One region of the Streptomyces sp. NPDC005494 genome, then DNA from elsewhere that is predicted to be linked to it. Evidence: riboswitches for the same ligand, from Rfam matches in the RefSeq annotation. Region 1 holds a riboswitch; each other region holds the start of a gene.
The links. A riboswitch is a leader RNA that binds a small molecule or an ion and turns the genes downstream of it on or off. The one in region 1 is predicted to bind cobalamin.
Positions count from the first base shown of each region.

Region 2: linked by a shared signal. The riboswitch ahead of ACFYQ6_RS00290 (cobalamin biosynthesis protein) and the one ahead of ACFYQ6_RS12285 (ribonucleoside-diphosphate reductase subunit alpha) in region 1 are both predicted to bind cobalamin.
Region 3: linked by a shared signal. The riboswitch ahead of ACFYQ6_RS32215 (ABC transporter substrate-binding protein) and the one ahead of ACFYQ6_RS12285 (ribonucleoside-diphosphate reductase subunit alpha) in region 1 are both predicted to bind cobalamin.
Region 4: linked by a shared signal. The riboswitch ahead of ACFYQ6_RS21635 (energy-coupling factor ABC transporter permease) and the one ahead of ACFYQ6_RS12285 (ribonucleoside-diphosphate reductase subunit alpha) in region 1 are both predicted to bind cobalamin.

Region 1 is NZ_JBIAJR010000003.1:513,892-518,256, reverse strand. It holds gene mctP (monocarboxylate uptake permease MctP) at 1-1,359, shown strand, start outside; gene ACFYQ6_RS12290 (N-acetyltransferase) at 1,568-2,068, shown strand; cobalamin riboswitch at 2,109-2,246, shown strand; gene ACFYQ6_RS12285 (ribonucleoside-diphosphate reductase subunit alpha) at 2,385-4,365, shown strand, end outside.
Region 2 is NZ_JBIAJR010000001.1:51,427-55,791, reverse strand. It holds gene ACFYQ6_RS00295 (cobyric acid synthase) at 1-1,259, opposite strand, end outside; gene ACFYQ6_RS00290 (cobalamin biosynthesis protein) at 1,256-2,200, opposite strand; cobalamin riboswitch at 2,332-2,461, opposite strand; gene ACFYQ6_RS00285 (hypothetical protein) at 2,638-2,859, opposite strand; gene ACFYQ6_RS00280 (inorganic phosphate transporter) at 2,872-4,122, opposite strand.
Region 3 is NZ_JBIAJR010000014.1:137,992-142,356, forward strand. It holds gene ACFYQ6_RS32210 (FecCD family ABC transporter permease) at 1-929, opposite strand, end outside; gene ACFYQ6_RS32215 (ABC transporter substrate-binding protein) at 974-2,044, opposite strand; cobalamin riboswitch at 2,075-2,262, opposite strand; gene ACFYQ6_RS32220 (acyl-CoA dehydrogenase) at 2,525-4,365, opposite strand, start outside.
Region 4 is NZ_JBIAJR010000007.1:218,128-222,492, forward strand. It holds gene ACFYQ6_RS21620 (energy-coupling factor ABC transporter ATP-binding protein) at 1-175, opposite strand, end outside; gene cbiQ (cobalt ECF transporter T component CbiQ) at 172-921, opposite strand; gene ACFYQ6_RS21630 (energy-coupling factor ABC transporter substrate-binding protein) at 928-1,296, opposite strand; gene ACFYQ6_RS21635 (energy-coupling factor ABC transporter permease) at 1,296-2,003, opposite strand; cobalamin riboswitch at 2,033-2,237, opposite strand; gene ACFYQ6_RS21640 (50S ribosomal protein bL37) at 2,521-2,598, shown strand; gene ACFYQ6_RS21645 (SMI1/KNR4 family protein) at 2,801-3,322, shown strand; gene ACFYQ6_RS21650 (DUF2470 domain-containing protein) at 3,655-4,365, opposite strand, start outside.

The DNA of each region.
Region 1 (4,365 bases):
CCGCTGATCTTCACCTTCCTGCCGCGCCTCTGGTCGGTCTCGCACAAGCACGGCTACGTCACCACCTCGGACTTCGTCCGAGGGCGCTTCGGTTCGAAGGGCCTCTCGCTGGCGGTCGCCCTCACCGGCATCCTCGCCACGATGCCGTACATCGCGCTCCAGCTGGTCGGCATCCAGGCCGTGCTGGACGTCATGGGCGTGGGCGGCGGCGAGACGACGCACTGGTTCATCAAGGACCTGCCGCTGCTGATCGCGTTCGCGGTCCTCGCGGCGTACACGTACTCCTCGGGCCTGCGTGCCCCCGCGCTGATCGCGTTCGTCAAGGACGGCCTGATCTATCTGGTCATCGCCGTGGCGATCATCTACATCCCGATAAAGCTCGGCGGGTTCGACGACATCTTCGCCAAGGCGAGCGAGGCGTTCTCGGCGAAGAACGAGGCCGCCGGCAAGCCCGTCGCCGGCCTCGTGCCGGGCGAGATGGGCCAGTGGGGCTACGCGACCCTCGCGCTGGGTTCGGCGCTCGCCCTCTTCATGTACCCGCACTCGATCACGGCGACGCTCTCCAGCCGCAGCCGTGAGGTGATCCGGCGCAACACCACGATCCTGCCGTTGTACTCGCTGATGCTCGGCCTCCTGGCCCTGCTCGGCTTCATGGCGATCGCCGCCGGGGTCAAGGTGGACAACGGACAGTTGGCGATCCCGCAGCTGTTCGAGAACATGTTCCCCGACTGGTTCGCGGGCGTGGCCTTCGCCGCGATCGGTATCGGCGCGCTGGTGCCGGCCGCGATCATGTCGATCGCCGCGGCGAACCTCTTCACCCGCAACATCTACAAGGACTTCATCAAGCCCGACGCGACCCCGGCCCAGGAGACCAAGGTCTCCAAGCTGGTCTCGCTCCTGGTCAAGGTCGGCGCACTCGTCTTCGTCCTCACCATGGACAAGACGGTCGCGATCAACTTCCAGCTGCTGGGCGGCATCTGGATCCTCCAGACGATGCCGGCCCTGGTCGGCGGCCTGTTCACCCGCTGGTTCCACCGCTGGGCACTGATCGCCGGCTGGGCGGTCGGCATGCTCTACGGCACGGTGGCGGCGTACGGCGTGGCCAGCCCGACCCAGAAGCACTTCGGCGGGTCCTCCAAGGAGATCCCCGGCATAGGCGAGATCGGCTACATCGGTCTCACCGCCTTCGTGCTGAACGTCGTCGTCGTGGTCGTCCTGACCTTCGTCCTCAACGCGGTGAAGGCACCGGCGGGCGTGGACGAGACCTCCCCCGGCGACTACACGGCGGACGTGGGCGACCCGGGCGTCAAGGCGGAACTGCCGCCGGCCACGGTGGGCGCCCCGGGCGGGGGCCACTGACCTCGCGCCACTGGTGAGAAGTGCGGCTTCCGTCCCGGCAGGGCCCTTCCTGCCGGGACGGCGTCGTTTCCGGGACCCGGGGCGGCGTCGTTCCGGGACCCGCTCCGTGGGACCCGGGACGGCGTCCTCCCGTGGCCCCGTCCCCCGGAGGGGCCACGGGACGAAACAGGGGCGCGCGGCGCACACCGCCTGGTGCACACTTCCGCCCATGGACGTATCGATCAGGCCGGTCCTGCCCGCCCATCACGAGGAACTGGGCGAGATCACCGCCCAGGCGTATCTCGGCGACGGTCTCCTGGACTTCGGAGCCGAGGACCCCTATCTGGAACAGCTCCGCGCGGTCGGCCGCCGGGCGGCCGAGGCCGAGGTGCTGGTGGCGCTGGACGCCGGGGGACGCCTGCTGGGAGGCGTCACGTACGTCGCGCCCGGCAGCCCGTGGGCCGACATAGCCGGGGAGGACGAGGCGGAGTTCCGGATGCTGGCAGTCGCACCGGAGGCCCGGGGGCGGGGCGCCGGCGAGGCGCTGGTGCGTGCCTGTGTCGACCGGGCGCGGGCCGCGGGAGGACTTACCGGAATCGTCCTGTCGACGCAGCCGGCCATGCTGGGCGCCCACCGCATCTACCGGCGTCTCGGCTTCGAGCGGACTCCGGAACGGGACTGGAACCCTCTTCCCGATCTCCCGCTCCTCACCTTCCGCCTGACCCTGTGACCCCTCACGACACAAGATGTGGGGGCTGCATCATTCGGTAGCCCCCACATGTATGCTCGACCTCGCTGTCGTCGCAGGGGAATCCGGTGTGAGTCCGGAACTGTCCCGCAACGGTGTGACCGGCGCGCTCGCGCGCACCGGCGAAGTCCGAAGACCTGTCGACAGTGCGTCCGGCTCGACCGAACCGGACGCCGAGACGTCCGGGCCCCGCGGAGGGCCGGTGGACGCCGTGCACTCCGTGCGCCCTTCGACGGGCTTCGCCGTGCCCGGCTGCCCCGCTCCCGCAGGCACCGAGCCGAGCGAGGGATAGCCCCAAGTGACCATCGCGCCAGCCGATCCGGTTTCAGCCACGGATTACGAAGGCCGCACGACCGACGCGCCCGGGACCGCACTGCTGCGGACCCTGACCGCTCTGACGGCCGATCTCCCCGACACCGACCCCGGCCGGGTCGCCGCCGCCGCGCTCCGCGGCCGCAGCGCGCGGGCGGACGAGGCGGAGCTGCGCTCGCTGGCCACCGAGGCCGCGGCAGGCCTGATCTCCGAGGACCCGGCGTACTCCCGGCTGGCCGCCCGGCTCCTCACCCGTGCCGTGGCGGACGAGGCGGCCGGGCAGGGCGCCGTCTCCTTCTCCGCTTCGGTCGCCGTGGGGCACCGCGAAGGCCTGATCGCGGACCGTACGGCGGAGTTCGTCGCACTGCACTCCGCGGCCCTGGACGCCCTGGTCGAGCAGGCGCTCGCCGACGGCGCCGACGACCGCTTCGGCTACTTCGGGCTCCGGACGCTGCACAGCCGCTACCTGCTGCGCCACCCGCTCACACGCCAGGTCGTCGAGACCCCGCAGCACTTCATGCTGCGCGTCGCCGCCGGGCTCGCCGAGGACACCTCCGAGCGGGCTCTGGAGGAAGTGGCGGCGCTGTACGGCCTGATGAGCCGGCTCGACTACCTCCCCTCCTCCCCCACCCTGTTCAACTCCGGCACCCGCCACCCGCAGATGTCCTCCTGCTACCTGCTGGACTCCCCGCTGGACGAGCTCGACTCGATCTACGACCGCTACCACCAGGTGGCGCGCCTCTCCAAGCACGCGGGCGGCATCGGACTCTCCTACTCCCGCATCCGGGCCCGGGGTTCACTCATCCGGGGGACCAACGGGCACTCCAACGGCATCGTGCCGTTCCTGAAGACGCTCGACGCCTCCGTCGCAGCCGTCAACCAGGGAGGCCGGCGCAAGGGGGCGGCCGCGGTCTACCTGGAGACCTGGCACGCGGACATCGAGGAGTTCCTGGAGCTGCGCGACAACACCGGTGAGGACCAGCGGCGCACGCACAACCTCAACCTGGCCCACTGGATCCCGGACGAGTTCATGCGCCGCGTCGACGCGGACACCGAGTGGTCGCTGTTCTCCCCGGCGGACACCCCCGAGCTGGTGGACCTGTGGGGCGACGAGTTCGACGCGGCCTACCGCGCGGCCGAGGCGAAGGGGCTGGCCCGCAAGACGATGCCGGCGCGTGAGCTGTACGGGCGGATGATGCGGACCCTCGCGCAGACCGGGCAGGGCTGGATGACGTTCAAGGACGCCTCCAACCGCACGGCCAACCAGACCGCCGAGCCGGGCCGCGTCGTCCACTCGTCGAATCTCTGCACGGAGATCCTGGAGGTCACGGATGACGGCGAGACGGCCGTCTGCAACCTCGGCTCGGTCAACCTCGGCGCGTTCGTCGCCGACGGCACCATCGACTGGGAGCGGCTGGACGCCACCGTCCGCACCGCGGTGACCTTCCTCGACCGCGTGGTGGACATCAACTTCTACCCCACCGAGCAGGCAGGCCGTTCCAACGCCCGCTGGCGCCCCGTGGGCCTGGGCGCGATGGGCCTCCAGGACGTGTTCTTCCAGCTGCGCCTGCCGTTCGACTCCCCCGAGGCCCGCGCGCTGTCCACGAAGATCTCCGAGCGGATCATGCTGGCCGCCTACGAGGCCTCCTGCGCCCTGGCCGAGCGGTCCGGGCCGTTGCCCGCCTGGTCCGAGACCCGCGCCGCCCGTGGCGTCCTGCACCCGGACCACTACGACACCGAGCTGAACTGGCCGGAGCGCTGGGACGCGCTGCGCGCCAGGGTCGCGAAGACCGGGATGCGCAACTCGCTGCTGCTCGCCATCGCGCCGACCGCGACGATCGCGTCGATCGCCGGGGTGTACGAGTGCATCGAGCCGCAGGTCTCCAACCTCTTCAAGCGCGAGACGCTCAGCGGTGAGTTCCTCCAGGTCAACGCGTACCTGGTGGAGGAGCTGAAGAAGCTCGGCG
Region 2 (4,365 bases), on a different contig from region 1:
CACACCGAGCCCACCCGGCACCCGTCCAGGAACGGCTCACCGCCGAGCACTTCGGCGACCCCGTGATGAATCTCGTAGCCCTCCACCGGCTCCCCGAGCGCCGAACCGGCAGGCCGCTCCAGGACCTTCTCCCGGCCGAAGCGGACGCGTACGGGCAGCAGTCCCAGCCCCTCGACCAGTCCGGCCCGCGACTCCACGTCGTCCTCGATCCGGTCGCCGAGCACCTGGAACCCGCCGCAGATGCCCAGCACCGGCCGTCCCTCGGCCGCCCGCCGCACCAGGGCGTCCGCGAGGCCCCGCTCCCGCAGCCAGGCCAGCGCCTTCACGGTGCCCCGTGTCCCGGGCACGATCACGAGGTCGGCGTCCGCCAGCTCCTCCGCCCGGTCCACGAACCGCACCACCACACCGGGCTCGGCGGCCAGCGCGTCCACATCGGTGAAGTTCGACATCAGCGGCACGGCGCACACCGCGACCCGCAGCACGTCCTCGCCGTGCGGGGGAGCCACGACAGACTCGCGCACGGTGCCGCGCATCGAGACGCGCAGCCCGTCCTCCTCGTCGATGCCCAGCCCGTGGGCGTACGGGAGCACCCCGTACGTCCGCCGCCCCGTGAGCCCGAGCAGCATGTCGAGACCCGGCTCCAGCAGCGAGACGTCCCCGCGGAACTTGTTGACGAGGTACCCGGCGATCAGCGACTGGTCCTCGGGGCTCAGCAGCGCCGTCGTGCCGAAGAACGAGGCGAACACGCCACCCCGGTCGATGTCGCCGACCACCAGCACGGGAAAGCGCGCGGCCCGCGCGATGCCCATGTTCACGATGTCCGTACGCCGCAGATTGATCTCGGCGGGACTGCCCGCCCCCTCGCAGATCACGGCGTCATACGTGCCCCGCAGCTGCTCCAGGCAGTCCACGACCGTCCCGAGCAGCGCCTCCTGGCGTCCGCCGTGGTAGCCGCGCGCACTCATCTCACCGACCGGCTTCCCCATCAGGACGACCTGACTGGAGCGGTCACCGCCGGGCTTGAGCAGCACCGGGTTCATCAGCGCCGACGGCTCCACCCGGGCCGCCTGCGCCTGCATGGCCTGGGCCCGGCCGATCTCCGCGCCCTCGCGGGTGACGAACGAGTTCAGCGACATGTTCTGCGCCTTGAACGGCGCGACCTTCACCCCCTGGCGCACCAGCCAACGGCAGATCCCGGCCGTGACGACACTCTTGCCCGCGTCCGAAGTGGTGCCGGCCACCAGCAGCCCGCCGCTCATCTGCCCCTCCGCCCCATGGCCAGCCGCCCCGCCGCGCACACGGCGAGGGCCAGCACACTCACCCGGCGCGAGAGCCGCACCGCGCGTTCGATGTCCGTGACCCGCACCTCGCGGCCGGCCTCCCCGTTGAGCACGGGCCGGTGCTCGACCCGCCCGCCGTACGACAGGGTCCCGCCGAGCCGCACGCCCAGCGCTCCCGCGAAGGCGGCCTCCACCGGGCCCGCGTTGGGGCTCGGGTGCCGGTCCGCGTCGGCCCGCCAGGCCCGGACGGCCTCGCGCGGGCGCCCCCCGGAGGCCACGGCGAGCGCCGCGGTCAGCCGGGCGCCGGGCCAGCCGGCGAGGTCGTCGAGCCGCGCCGAGGCCCAGCCGTAGCGCCGGTGGCGAGGCGACTTGTGCCCCACCATGGCGTCCAGGGTGTTGACGGCGCGGAAGGCGACCAGCCCGGGTACACCGCCGAGCGCCCCCCACACCAGCGCGCCCACGACGGCGTCCGAGGTGTTCTCGGCGACGGACTCCACCACCGCGCGGGCCATCTGCTGCGCGTCCAGGGCCTGCGGGTCGCGTCCGCACAGGTGCGGCAGCCGCTCCCGGGCCGCCTCGACGTCCCCTGCGGCAAGCGCCCCGCCGACGGCGCGGGCCTCGCGGCCCAGCGACGTGCCACCGACGACGGACCAGGTGGCGGCGGCGGTCAGCACCACGGCTGCGGCAGGGCGGTTCCGTACGGCGCGGGCGGCCAGTGCCGCGGCACCGGTGGCGCCTCCGGCGCACACGAGGGTGTGCAGCGCGCCCCAGCCGCGGTGGTCGCGCCACAGCCGGCTTTCGACGCCCGCCGCGGCACGCCCGAAGGCGGCGACGGGGTGGCCCCGCCGCGGATCACCGAGCAGCAGGTCGCCGATCAGTCCGGCGGCGGCGCCGTACACGAAGATGCGGTCGGCTCGCACGACTCAGCCGGCCGTCGCGCCTCGAAGGGGCTCCGGGGCGGGTGGCGGTGCGGTGACCGACGCAGGGCAGCCAGACATGGCGTATGTCCTCACTCAGGGTCCGCGCCCTGGTTCGACGTGACCGGCGACGAGAGTCTCCTGGCTCCCGGATCCGCAGTTCCTCCGGCCTTCCAGTCCGCGTCGGCGGACCGTGACTTCCGTATGGAGGCTGCTCCCCGGTGACAGTGGCGGGACCGCGCCGGATTCGCACCGGCTTCCTCTCCTGTCGCCGTAAGGCCGGCTGACACATGCCGGTCGGCCTCAATGGCTCCGGCAGTCCACCACGCCCCACGAAGGCCCGTCAACCTGCCGTTGACCTGCGGGGCTTCAGTGTGCTGAGACGCACACCGGGCCGGACACACACGGGGTGTGTCCGGCCCGGCAGGGTGCGCCCAGAGTCAGGCGACGATCAGGTAGATGCCGTACGCGACCGCCGCCACGCACAGCGCGAAGCAGGCGTACGCGCCGGTGCGCGCCAGGACACCGGCCCCGCCGGCCTGCGTCGTGGACGCCTGCTTCGCGAGTCCCGTGATGCCGAGGGTGAAGAGGCCGACCAGTGCGACGGTGACCACGAGGCTGACGCCGAAGACGGAGGCGAGAGCTGCCCAGTCGATGTTCATGTGGATCTGTCCTTACACCGTGGCCGGCCGGTCGGCCGGGGTCTCGGCCGTCGGGGCGTGGATGGTCGTCTTGAGGTCCGGGACGCTCACGCCGGCGGGCGGCGGGCTGACGGCCGCGATGGCGGTCGTGACGACGCCCGCGGGCTCACCCTCGGTCGCGTTGACGTTGGTGTGGTCGACCGGCTTGCGGCGCGACAGCAGCCAGATGGCGCCGGAGCCCGCGACGAGCAGCACGGCGACCACCGCGACGCCCCAGGAGCCCTGCTTGGTCAGGAACTCCGCGCCCGCTCCGACCAGGCCGGCGGCCGGGAGCGTCAGACCCCAGGCGACGAACATCCGGGTGGCGGTGGACCAGCGGACCACGCCCCCCTTGCGTCCGAGGCCCGCGCCCATGACGGCACCGGAGCAGGACTGGGTGGTCGAGAGGGAGAAGCCGAGGTGCGAGGAGGCCAGGATGACCGTGGCCGCGCTGGTCTGGGCCGCGAAGCCCTGCGGCGGACGCAGGTCGGTGAGGCCGCTGCCCATGGTGCGGATGATGCGCCATCCGCCGAGGTAGGTGCCCAGCGCGATGGCGATACCGGCGGAGGCGATGACCCAGACCGGCGGGTTCGAACCGGGGGCGAGGACGCCGCCGGTGACCAGGGCCAGGGTGATGATGCCCATCGTCTTCTGCGCGTCGTTGGTGCCGTGGGCGAGCGAGACGAGACCGGCCGAGGCGATCTGGCCGGCGCGGTACCCCTTGGCCGTCGACTTGAGCTGCGCCTCGTCGGTCATCTTCCGGTTGAGGCGGTACGTCAGCCTCGTGGCCAGCAGCGCGGCGAGACCGGCCACCAGGGGCGCGGCGATCGCGGGCAGCAGGATCTTCGTGACGACCGTGCCGCCGTCGATCGAGGACCAGCCGGCGGACATGACCGCGGCGCCGATGAGGCCGCCGAAGAGTGCGTGGGAGGAGCTGGAGGGCAGGCCGACCAGCCAGGTCAGCAGGTTCCACAGGATCGCGCCGACGAGTGCGGCGAAGATGACCTCGGTTCTGAGGCCCTTCTCGTCGACGATTCCGCCGGAGATCGTCTTGGCCACCTCCACCGAGAGGAAGGCGCCGACGAGGTTGAGAACGGCGGACATGGCCACCGCGGTCTTCGGCTTGAGGGCGCCGGTCGAGATGGTGGTCGCCATCGCGTTGGCGGTGTCGTGGAAACCGTTCGTGAAATCGAACACGAGAGCTGTCACGACCACAATCGCGAGCAGCAGCGTGATGTGTTCCATTTACCCAGGCAATCGTTCGACGTCATTGGCTCGTGGAACGTAAGCAACCTGGATGAACGGAAGGTGAACTGGGCGGGGCTGCACGGTGACCCCAACCGCGTATGCGGGTTCCGCTTGTGTGCTTCCTGAGCGGCGGGGCGGCCCGGCACCGTTGCGGCGCCCGGCCCGTGGGGGTGCCCGCGACGCCATGGCCTGCGAGGTCCTGCCCTCCCGGGAGACCTCGGTCACCTGATCGTCCGCGTC
Region 3 (4,365 bases), on a different contig from region 1:
AGGGTGTCGACCCAGACCAGGAACACGGCTCCGGCGAGGGCGGTCAGCGGCAGCAGCCGCCGGTGCCCCGAACCGGCCAGTGCCCGGGCGGCGTGCGGCAGGACGAGACCGACGAACCCGATGGCACCGGCCGAGCTGACCAGGGCGGCCGTCAGCAGCGCGGTCGTGCAGAGCAGCACGATCCGGGTGCGGGCCACGTGCACCCCGAGGGACGCCGCCGCTTCCTGGCCGAAGGCGAAGGCGTCGAGGGTTCGGGCGTGGCCCAGGCAGATCGACAGCGTCACGGCCAGGACGGCCGAGCACATCCACACGTCTCCCCAGCCGACCCCGCTCAGGGAGCCGAGCAGCCAGAACAGCACGCCCCGGGTCTGCTCGGCGTCGGCCGCGGTCATCACGACGAAGGAGGTGAGCGCGGAGAAGAGCTGCATGGCCGCGACTCCGGAGAGGACGACGCGGTCGGTGGAGCCACCGAGGGTGTGACTGAGCAGCAGGACGAGGGCGAAGGAGCACAGCGCCCCGGCGAAGGCCCCGGCCGAGACCGACACCGCTCCCCCACCGACACCCAGCACGACGACCACGACCGCGCCGGTGGACGCCCCGGAGGAGACGCCGAGGACGAACGGATCGGCGAGCGGGTTGCGCAGCAGCGACTGCATGACCGTGCCGCAGACCGCCAGTCCGGCCCCGCACACCGCGGCGAGCAGCGTGCGGGGCATGCGCAGGTTCCAGATGATGCCGTCGCGGATCGGTGTCAGCCGCGCGTCGGTGAGGCCGAGGTGCGAGCCGACCGCCGACCAGACGTCAGGGACGGAGATGCGGGCGGGGCCGATCGTGACGGCGACCGCGACGGAGAGGAACAGGAGGGCCACCCCCGCGGCCCAGAGGAAGCCCTGCCGCAGGACGCGGGCACCGGCGACCCTGCCCGCCACGGACGCCTGATCGACGCGTACCTCCGGGGCCTGCGCGGTGCCGGTCACCCCGCGAGCCCGAAGGAGCGCAGCCCGGCCGCGACGCGCTCCACGCCCTCCACGGTCCGGATGGAGGGATTCATGGCCTGCCCGCTGAGCAGGACGTATCGCTTGTGCCGGACGGCGTCCATGTTCTTCGTCGCGGGGTTGGACTCCAGGAAGGCGATCTTCTTCGCCGCGCTCTCCGCCGTCTGCGACTTCCGGGTCAGGTCACCGATGACCAGGACGTCGGGGTTGCGGTCGGCGACGGTCTCCCAGTTGATCTGGGGCCACTCCTCGTGGGTGTCGTCGAAGGCGTTCTCCGCGCCCAGTTCACGCGTGATGACGCCTGGCGCGCCGCAGCAGCCCGCCAGGTAGGGGGCCTCGGAGTTGGCGAACCAGTAGAGCAGCGAGGTGCCGGAGGCGTCGATGCCGTCCGTCGCCTCGGTGATACGGGCCTCGAGGTCGGCCACGAGGGCGTCACCTCGCTCGGGTACGCCGAACACCCGCGCCAGTTCTCGCACTTCGGTGTAGACGCTGTCCATGGTGAGGGGCTTCGTGCGGGAGCCGTCGCCGCTGCCGCTGTTGTCCTTGGCCGCGCAGTCGGCGGGCGAGACGTAGGTCGGTACTCCGAGGTCCTCGAACTGCTCGCGGGGTGCCACGCCTCCCTTGCCCAGGGTCGATTCGAACGAGGCGCTCACGAAGTCGGGCTCCTGGGCGAGGACCTTCTCCGACGAGGGGCGGTTCTCCGCGATGCGGGGGATCTTCGCCTCGGCCTTCTCGAGCCCCTTCATCACGGGGTCGGTCCAGGTCGAGGTGCCAGCGATCCGGTCGGCGAGCCCGAGGGAGAGCAGGATCTCGGTCGACCCCTGGTCGAGGGAGACCGCGTGGCGGGGAGCGGCGTCGACGGTGACGGTGCGTCCGCAGTTCTTCATCGTCACCGGATAGCCGGCGCCCCTCCCGTCCGGTGCGGCTTCGGTGGGGCCGCTGCCGCCGCCGCAGGCGGTCAGCAGGACGAGTCCCGTCAGGAGCAGGGCTGTTCGGCGTACGGTGCTGGCTGTGGGCGGCACGGAGTCCCTCGGCGTCTCTGGGCTCATGCGCGGAGCCCGTACGGAGTTCCGCTCCCGGTACGGAAGCGGTGTGCCAGCAGGTCTTCGGACTCGGGTTCGTCCGGACGGGGCGCCTTCCCGGGGCACCCGAGGGTGTCCCAGTGGCCGTGGCCCCGCCCGTCCCCCTCACCGCTGCGCGTCAGCTCCGGATTCTCACCGGATTCCCTGACTCCACGTGGAGTGTGACTGGCGTCTGCAAGCTATCACGTGGCGCGGCGGCCACCGGCGGGGCCGTGGCCGGTACGGCGGAGGGGCCGTCGCCCTCCGACCCCCCTCCGTACCGGCGGCCGCGAGGCGGTCAGCCCTTGGGGCGAACCGATTCGCCTCTGTCTGGCGAGGGCACGTTCCCCGGGGTGAGGACGGAGAGAGCGGACACCGTGCCCCAGTACGCGAGCAGGACGACGCGCAGTCCCAGGATCTCCAGACCCTCCGCCACCCGGGACCGCCCCCCACGGGGGTGCGAGCCCGTCATCGGGCGCCCGTCCAGGCGGTGTTCCACGGCCCGCGGGGATCGTCGTAGGCGTCGGCGTAGCCGGGTCCGGCGATCGGCCAGTCGGCCAGCAGTTCGGCGGGCAGCGCGAAGGAGTCGGCCAGCTGGGGGGCGTGTTCGGCGACGGCGGCGATCAGTTCCTCGGTGATCTCGGCCAGGGCCTCGGCCTGATCGCTCCTCAGCAGGCCCGCGGCCAGCAGGTCGCCGCTGTTGCGGGCCACCCACTGGGTGGCGAACAGCCGCTCCAGCTCGCCGAGCCGTTCCCTGGCCGCACCTTCGGGCAGGGCGGCGCGAGCCTCGGCGTAGGCCTGCGCGGCATGGCGGTACGCGTAGGCCTCGACGCCGCGCAGGGCGGGCCCGGACGCCGCGTTCCACTGCGCGAGGACCTCGGTGCCGGGCACCCGCAGCGCGCGTGCTCTGGCGCGGGTGAACCAGATGTCCTCGATCGCGGCGAGGAGCCGGACCAGGAAGCGCGGGTCGGAGAGGTCGCCGGGCTCCGTGCCGGGGGCGGCGTCCGCGCGGGCGGGCGGGTCCGCGAGGAGCAGGTCGGCCGCGGCCTTGGCGTAGAGGGCGATGTTGTCCCCCTCCGCCGTGATGGCGCCCTCCACACCCGTGACGAGTTCGGTCATGCCGTTGTTCTCCAGCAGGGCCTGCGCGCCGCAGCGTTCGCGACTCTCGACGATCACCTCGCGGGCCCGCCAGGTGATCCAGGCCTTGGCGACGTCGACGAGCCTCCCCGCCTCGGTGCGGCCTTCCCCTTCCGTACAGCTCTCCCAACGCTCCTGGGCCCTGCGGTGCAGCAGGCTCATGGCGAAGACCGTGGCCATCGCGGAGGCGAGCGGTCCGTGGTGGGTCCGGTGGGCGTTGACCGGTACGGGGGGCGTGCGCCGGGAGCCGGAGATCATCCGGTGGCCGCCGTACCGTACGGCCACCGCCAGGGTCGCGCGGGCCGAGCCCGCCGCGCAGGCACTCATCGAGACCCGGCCGTGGGTGACCCGTCCGATCGAGGTCAGGAAGCGCCGCCGCCTGTCCCCCGGCCCGGTCCGGAACTCGCTTGGAGGCCCGTCGGGTTCGTCGGGCTCGAGCAGTGCGTCCCTCGCCACGAACAACTGGTCGAAGGAGGTCAGGCAGTGGTCCACGGGGCTGCCCATCCGGGCCGGCAGCCGCCGCACCCGGATGCCGGGCAGCGCGCGCTCCGCGTCGGTGAGGTGTACGAGGAAGAGGCGCACCCCGTGGTCCGAGCCGTCGGCCACCAGGCGCGCGGCGACCAGGCCGGACTTGGCTCCGCCCGCCGGGCTGGTGTTGGGCATGAACTTCTGCGCGCCGGCGTTCGGGGTGTGCAGGACGAAGCCGTCCCGCTCACGGTCGTACGTCGCGGTGGTCTCCATGGCGGCGGCGTTGTTGCCGTGAGCCACTTCCGTGCAGAGGAACGTGCCGATGCGCCGCATGGACAGATAGTCCGACAGGTCACGACGGCCGGCTCGGTCGTGGTCGAGGAGGCTGCCGAGGAAGAGGTTGTAGTGGATGCCCGCCACGGTGGTCAGCGCCGGGTCGACCGGGCCGAGCCAGGCGTGCAGCGCGGCCAGGGCACGCGGGTCGGCGGCGAGGCGTGCACCGCTGTCGAGGGAGAGGTTGAGGACCCGCAACCGGTCGTAGGCGAGTTCCAGTCGCTCTTCGGGCGTTCCACCGGGGCGGCGGCGGAACGGTTCTGTGCTGATCAGCCGCTGCCAGAAGCCGTGCTCGCGACGGTGTTCCGGACCGAGGAGGACGCCGGTCAGCAGTTCGGTGGTGGACGGTGGGGCGGTGTCGGTGAGGGTCA
Region 4 (4,365 bases), on a different contig from region 1:
GGCGCAGTCCGCCGCTGAGGAGCCGCATCAGGGTGGTCTTGCCGCTGCCGTTGCGGCCGAGCAGGGCGAGCGCACGGCCTTCGCGCGCCTCGAAGTCGAGGCCGCTGAGCACGGGCGGGCCGTCCTCGTACGCGAAGGACGCACCCCTCAGGGCGAGCAGTGCCGAATCGCTCATGAGAGTGGCCTTTCCAGTGCGAGGGTCAGGACGGAGAGCGCCGCGAGGACGGCGACACTCACGGCCACGAAGCGGGGGGAGACGCGAGCCTCGGGCACCAGGACACGCAGGGTGCCGTCGTATCCGCGTCCGGCCAGCCCTGCCTGGAGTTTCGCCGCGCGGTCGAAGGCCCGGACGAACGCGGTCGCCCCGAGCCCCGCCAGGGACCGCCAGGCCGCGGCCCTGGTGGTGTGCCCGAGCCGCGCCGCCTGGGCCTCCCGTATCCGGCGCACCGCGTCGAGGAGCAGGAAACTCATGCGGTACGTCACCAGGGCGACGTCCACCACGGGCGCGGGCACGCCCGCCCGGACGAGGCGGGGCAACAGGTCGGACATCGGTGTGGTGAAGGCGAACAGCAGGACGCCGAGAGAGGCGGCCGAGGTCCGCAGCAGCAACTCCCCGGCGCGGGCAGGCCCTCCGGCGGCCGGTGAGACGAACCCCTCGGGGCCCCCGACCTGCACGAGGAGCGTGGCCGCCCCGGTGACACAGAAGCCCAGGGGCACCCGGTACGCCCGCCACAGCCGGCGGGCGGGCACCCCTGCCGGGCCCAGGAGCGCGGTGAGCGCGGTCACGAGGACGAGCGCGGCGCCGGGCCAGGGCGGCAGCGATACGGCCAGCACGGTGAGTCCGAGACCGAGCACGGCCTTGTCCAGGGGATGGCGGCGGCGCCAGCGACTGCTGTGCGCCGCCGCGTCGATCGGCAGCACGTGTCCTCAGGCCCCCCGGGCCGTGGACTCTCCGGCACCGCTCGCGCCGTGGGCCGTGTCGAGCTCTGCCCTGGTGCGCAGTTCGCCCTGCCTTCGGCCGCGCCGCAGACCGAAGTAGTAGGCGAGGACTCCGGCCCCCAGAGCGGCCTGGAGGGCGAACAGCGCGGACTCGATCTCACCGGACGGCGGTTCGTAGAGCGGGGAGAACCAGGGTTCGTAGCCGGGGTCGATCTCGGTGATCGCCGTCTCGGCCTGGGCGTCGGCACCCGTGAACGGCTCCTTCTCGTCGTCGCCGAGGCCGAGGGCCAGAGGCAGGACCGCCAGCGCGGCCACGACGAGCAGCAGCAGAGCGTTGATCTTCGTGTTCCTGGTCATCACGCCACCGCCTCGGTCTCGGTCCTGCGGGCCTTGTCACCCTTGCCGGTGAGGAAGATGCCGAGCCTGGTCAGCTCGCCCTTGCTGGACTGCACCAGAAGACGCATCACCAGCACGGTGAGCAGCCCCTCGCTGACCGCCAGCGGCAGCTGGGTGATCGCGAAGATGGAACCGAACTTGCCGAGCGCGCCCACGAATCCGCTGCCCGGGTCGGGGAAGGCGAGCGCCAGCTGCACGCTGGTGACGCAGTAGGTGGACAGGTCCGCGACGAACGCGGCGAAGAACACCGCGACCATCAGCTGGACGCCGAAGCGGCGCAGCAGCCTGTAGAGCGCGTACCCGGCCCAGGGGCCGACGACCGCCATCGAGAAGACGTTGGCGCCGAGCGTGGTCAGGCCGCCGTGGGCCAGCAACAGGGCCTGGAACAGCAGGGTGATGGTGCCGAGCACCGCCATGATCGGTGGGCGGAACAGGATGGCACCCAGCCCCGTGCCGGTGGGATGCGAGCAACTGCCCGTCACCGAAGGCAGTTTCAGGGCGGACAGGACGAACGTGAAGGCCCCGGCGGCGCCGAGGAGCAGCGTGCTCTCGGGGTGTTCCCGGACTTCACGCGTGAGTGAGCGGACTCCGTGGACGACGAACGGCGCGGACGCGACACCCCAGGCGATCGCGTGCGCCGGGGGGAGGAAACCCTCGGCTATGTGCATGGCTCAGCAGACCCTCTCCAGCACCTCGTGGATGGTTGAAATGCCTTGGCCGGTCTCCTGGCTTACGGGTGACACCGCCCGTGCTCCGCCTTCCCGGGTCCGAGGACCCAGTGGCTGCCCGTGAGGGCTGGAGCCGGACTTCCCGATCACAGTGGCGAGGGCCGCACCGGCATCACACCGATTTCCCGTTCACCAAGGCGTGGTGACACTAGTGCCAGGCCGGGGACGGTGACAAGCGGCCCCGGCCCGTACCTGCGAACGGGTGGCAGTTGCGAACCGACTCGGTCAAGGCTGCGGACAGGCGCGTAGGCACCGCTGCGTGGCTTCAGCAGGCACCGTGTGCGGCATGGTCCTCCCGCGCGATCCGCGCGTGGGTGGTCACGCACTGTGATGTGTACCACCCATACGGGTCGGCGCCGGGTGTTTGCCGCCCCGCTGATGGGTAAGGGGCACGGTGGCCGCCGGAGCCGACAATCCGGTGTATAGATCGTAAAATGCAACAGATGAGGAGGGATCGATGTCCTCGAAGCGACGTCGTAAGAAGAGGGCCCGCCGCAAGAACGGCGCGAACCACGGCAGCCGTCCGCAGTCCTGAGGACACGCCGACGCATCGGGGGGTGGCATGCGCCGCCCCCCGGACGCGTTCCTCGGACCCTGACGAGGAAGCTCTCGCGGTCCGGCGGAGGCGCCCGGCCGTGTGCGTCGGTCACGTGCGGAACCGTGCACCGAGCAGACTGACTCAGGTGCCGCGGCCGGCCCGGCCAGGCATCGGCTCGACGTCATGGAAGGAACACGTGATGGCAACGCTTCCGGAGGTGCAGGCCCTGCTGGGCGAGCCTCGGTTCAACTGGCCGGACCCGGCTCCGTGGACCGAACTCCAGCGGGAGTTCGGTGTGGAGTTCCCGGCGGACTTCCGTGAGATCGTCGACGCCTACGGCTCGATCGAGATCAACAAGCAGCTGTATCTGAAGCATCCCGCCAGTCACCTGCTGCACGACCTGGGGAGATTCATCAGGGAGAATCTCGAACTGTGGCGCGAGGAGGACATGGCGGAGTTCCTGCCGAGTCCGGTGGGGTCGAACCCCGGGGAACTGATACCGGTGGCGACAGCCACGACGGGTGAGGCGGTCTTCCTCCGCGTTCCCGAGACCGACTCGTCGCCCTGGCGGGTCGTGGTCCAGGAGTTCGACAGTCCGGCCTGGACCTGCCACGAGATGACGTTCGGCCAGTGGCTGCTGGCCTATCTCGCGGGCAACGACGTGACGTTGTGTTCCCGGAACTTCGCGCCGGACGGACCGTACTACGACTTCCTGCCCTGAGAACGGCCACGGTCGGTCCGGCACATCCCCGTCCTTCACCCGGGTCCACCACCGGGCGAACCTCATGACTGCGCAGGTGCCCCTTGTGGCACGAGACCAGGTCGTTGCACCGGTCGATGACCGAGGCGAAGAACTCGACCAACGCGCGGACGTCGCGACCGGCCCTTCGTCGCAGTACTCGTCGTCGAACGCTCAGAGCCACATGAAGAAGTCCGGGCCGGGGTGCAACCGCCACTGAGCGGCCGGGCCCCGGAGCCGATCGTCTTCGCGGCTGATGGTCTGAAGTCACCGCCATGTGCGGACGGCCGCTTCCCGGTCCGCCGGGCGGACGATCAGGCCAGCAGCTGATTGCGGTGGGAGGCGCGACGTGCGGCCGCCAGCAAGGCGTGGATCTGGGGCCCTGCCTGGTCGATGCGGGACACGGCCTTCGCGAATGGCAGGCGTGCGTCGCGGTGGGTGCCGGGGTATTCGAGGCGCAGCGTCACTCCGTAGCGGTCCATGGCCAGCGGCAGGACGCGCACGACGCGCACGACGCCTTTCTCCGGCAGCGGCTGCACGAGGCGGAGAAGCAGCGGGACGAGTTCGCCGTGCTCGTCCACGAGATGGGTCAGCATCCCCGCCTCGCTGGTGGCGATCGGGTCCGGCTCGGTCTCCTGCAACCCGTCCAGCGTGACGAACGTCCGTCCCGTGTGGTCCTCGAGAACGGCCTGGCCGAACTCCATGCAGGTGCTCTGGGTCGTCTCCGTGCTGTACCAGGTCGCGAGCAGCCCGGTGACGGTGACACGGGCGCGCATGCGGTCCCGCACGGGCGTGGGGGCGATGTCGGTGAACTCCAGCCGGACCGGGATGCGGGGGCCGGCGTGGGTTTGGCCGGACTCCTGGGGTTCGTGCAGGTGGATGTGGCCCATCGCGCCGGTGCCGTCGAGGCGGTGGATCTCGATGGGGTCGAGCCCGTCACTGACGACCGTCATGGAGTGGGCCGCCATCAGGACGGACAGCACTCGTTCGGCCGGAGTCGGCAGCGTGGCGCGGGAGTTGAAAGG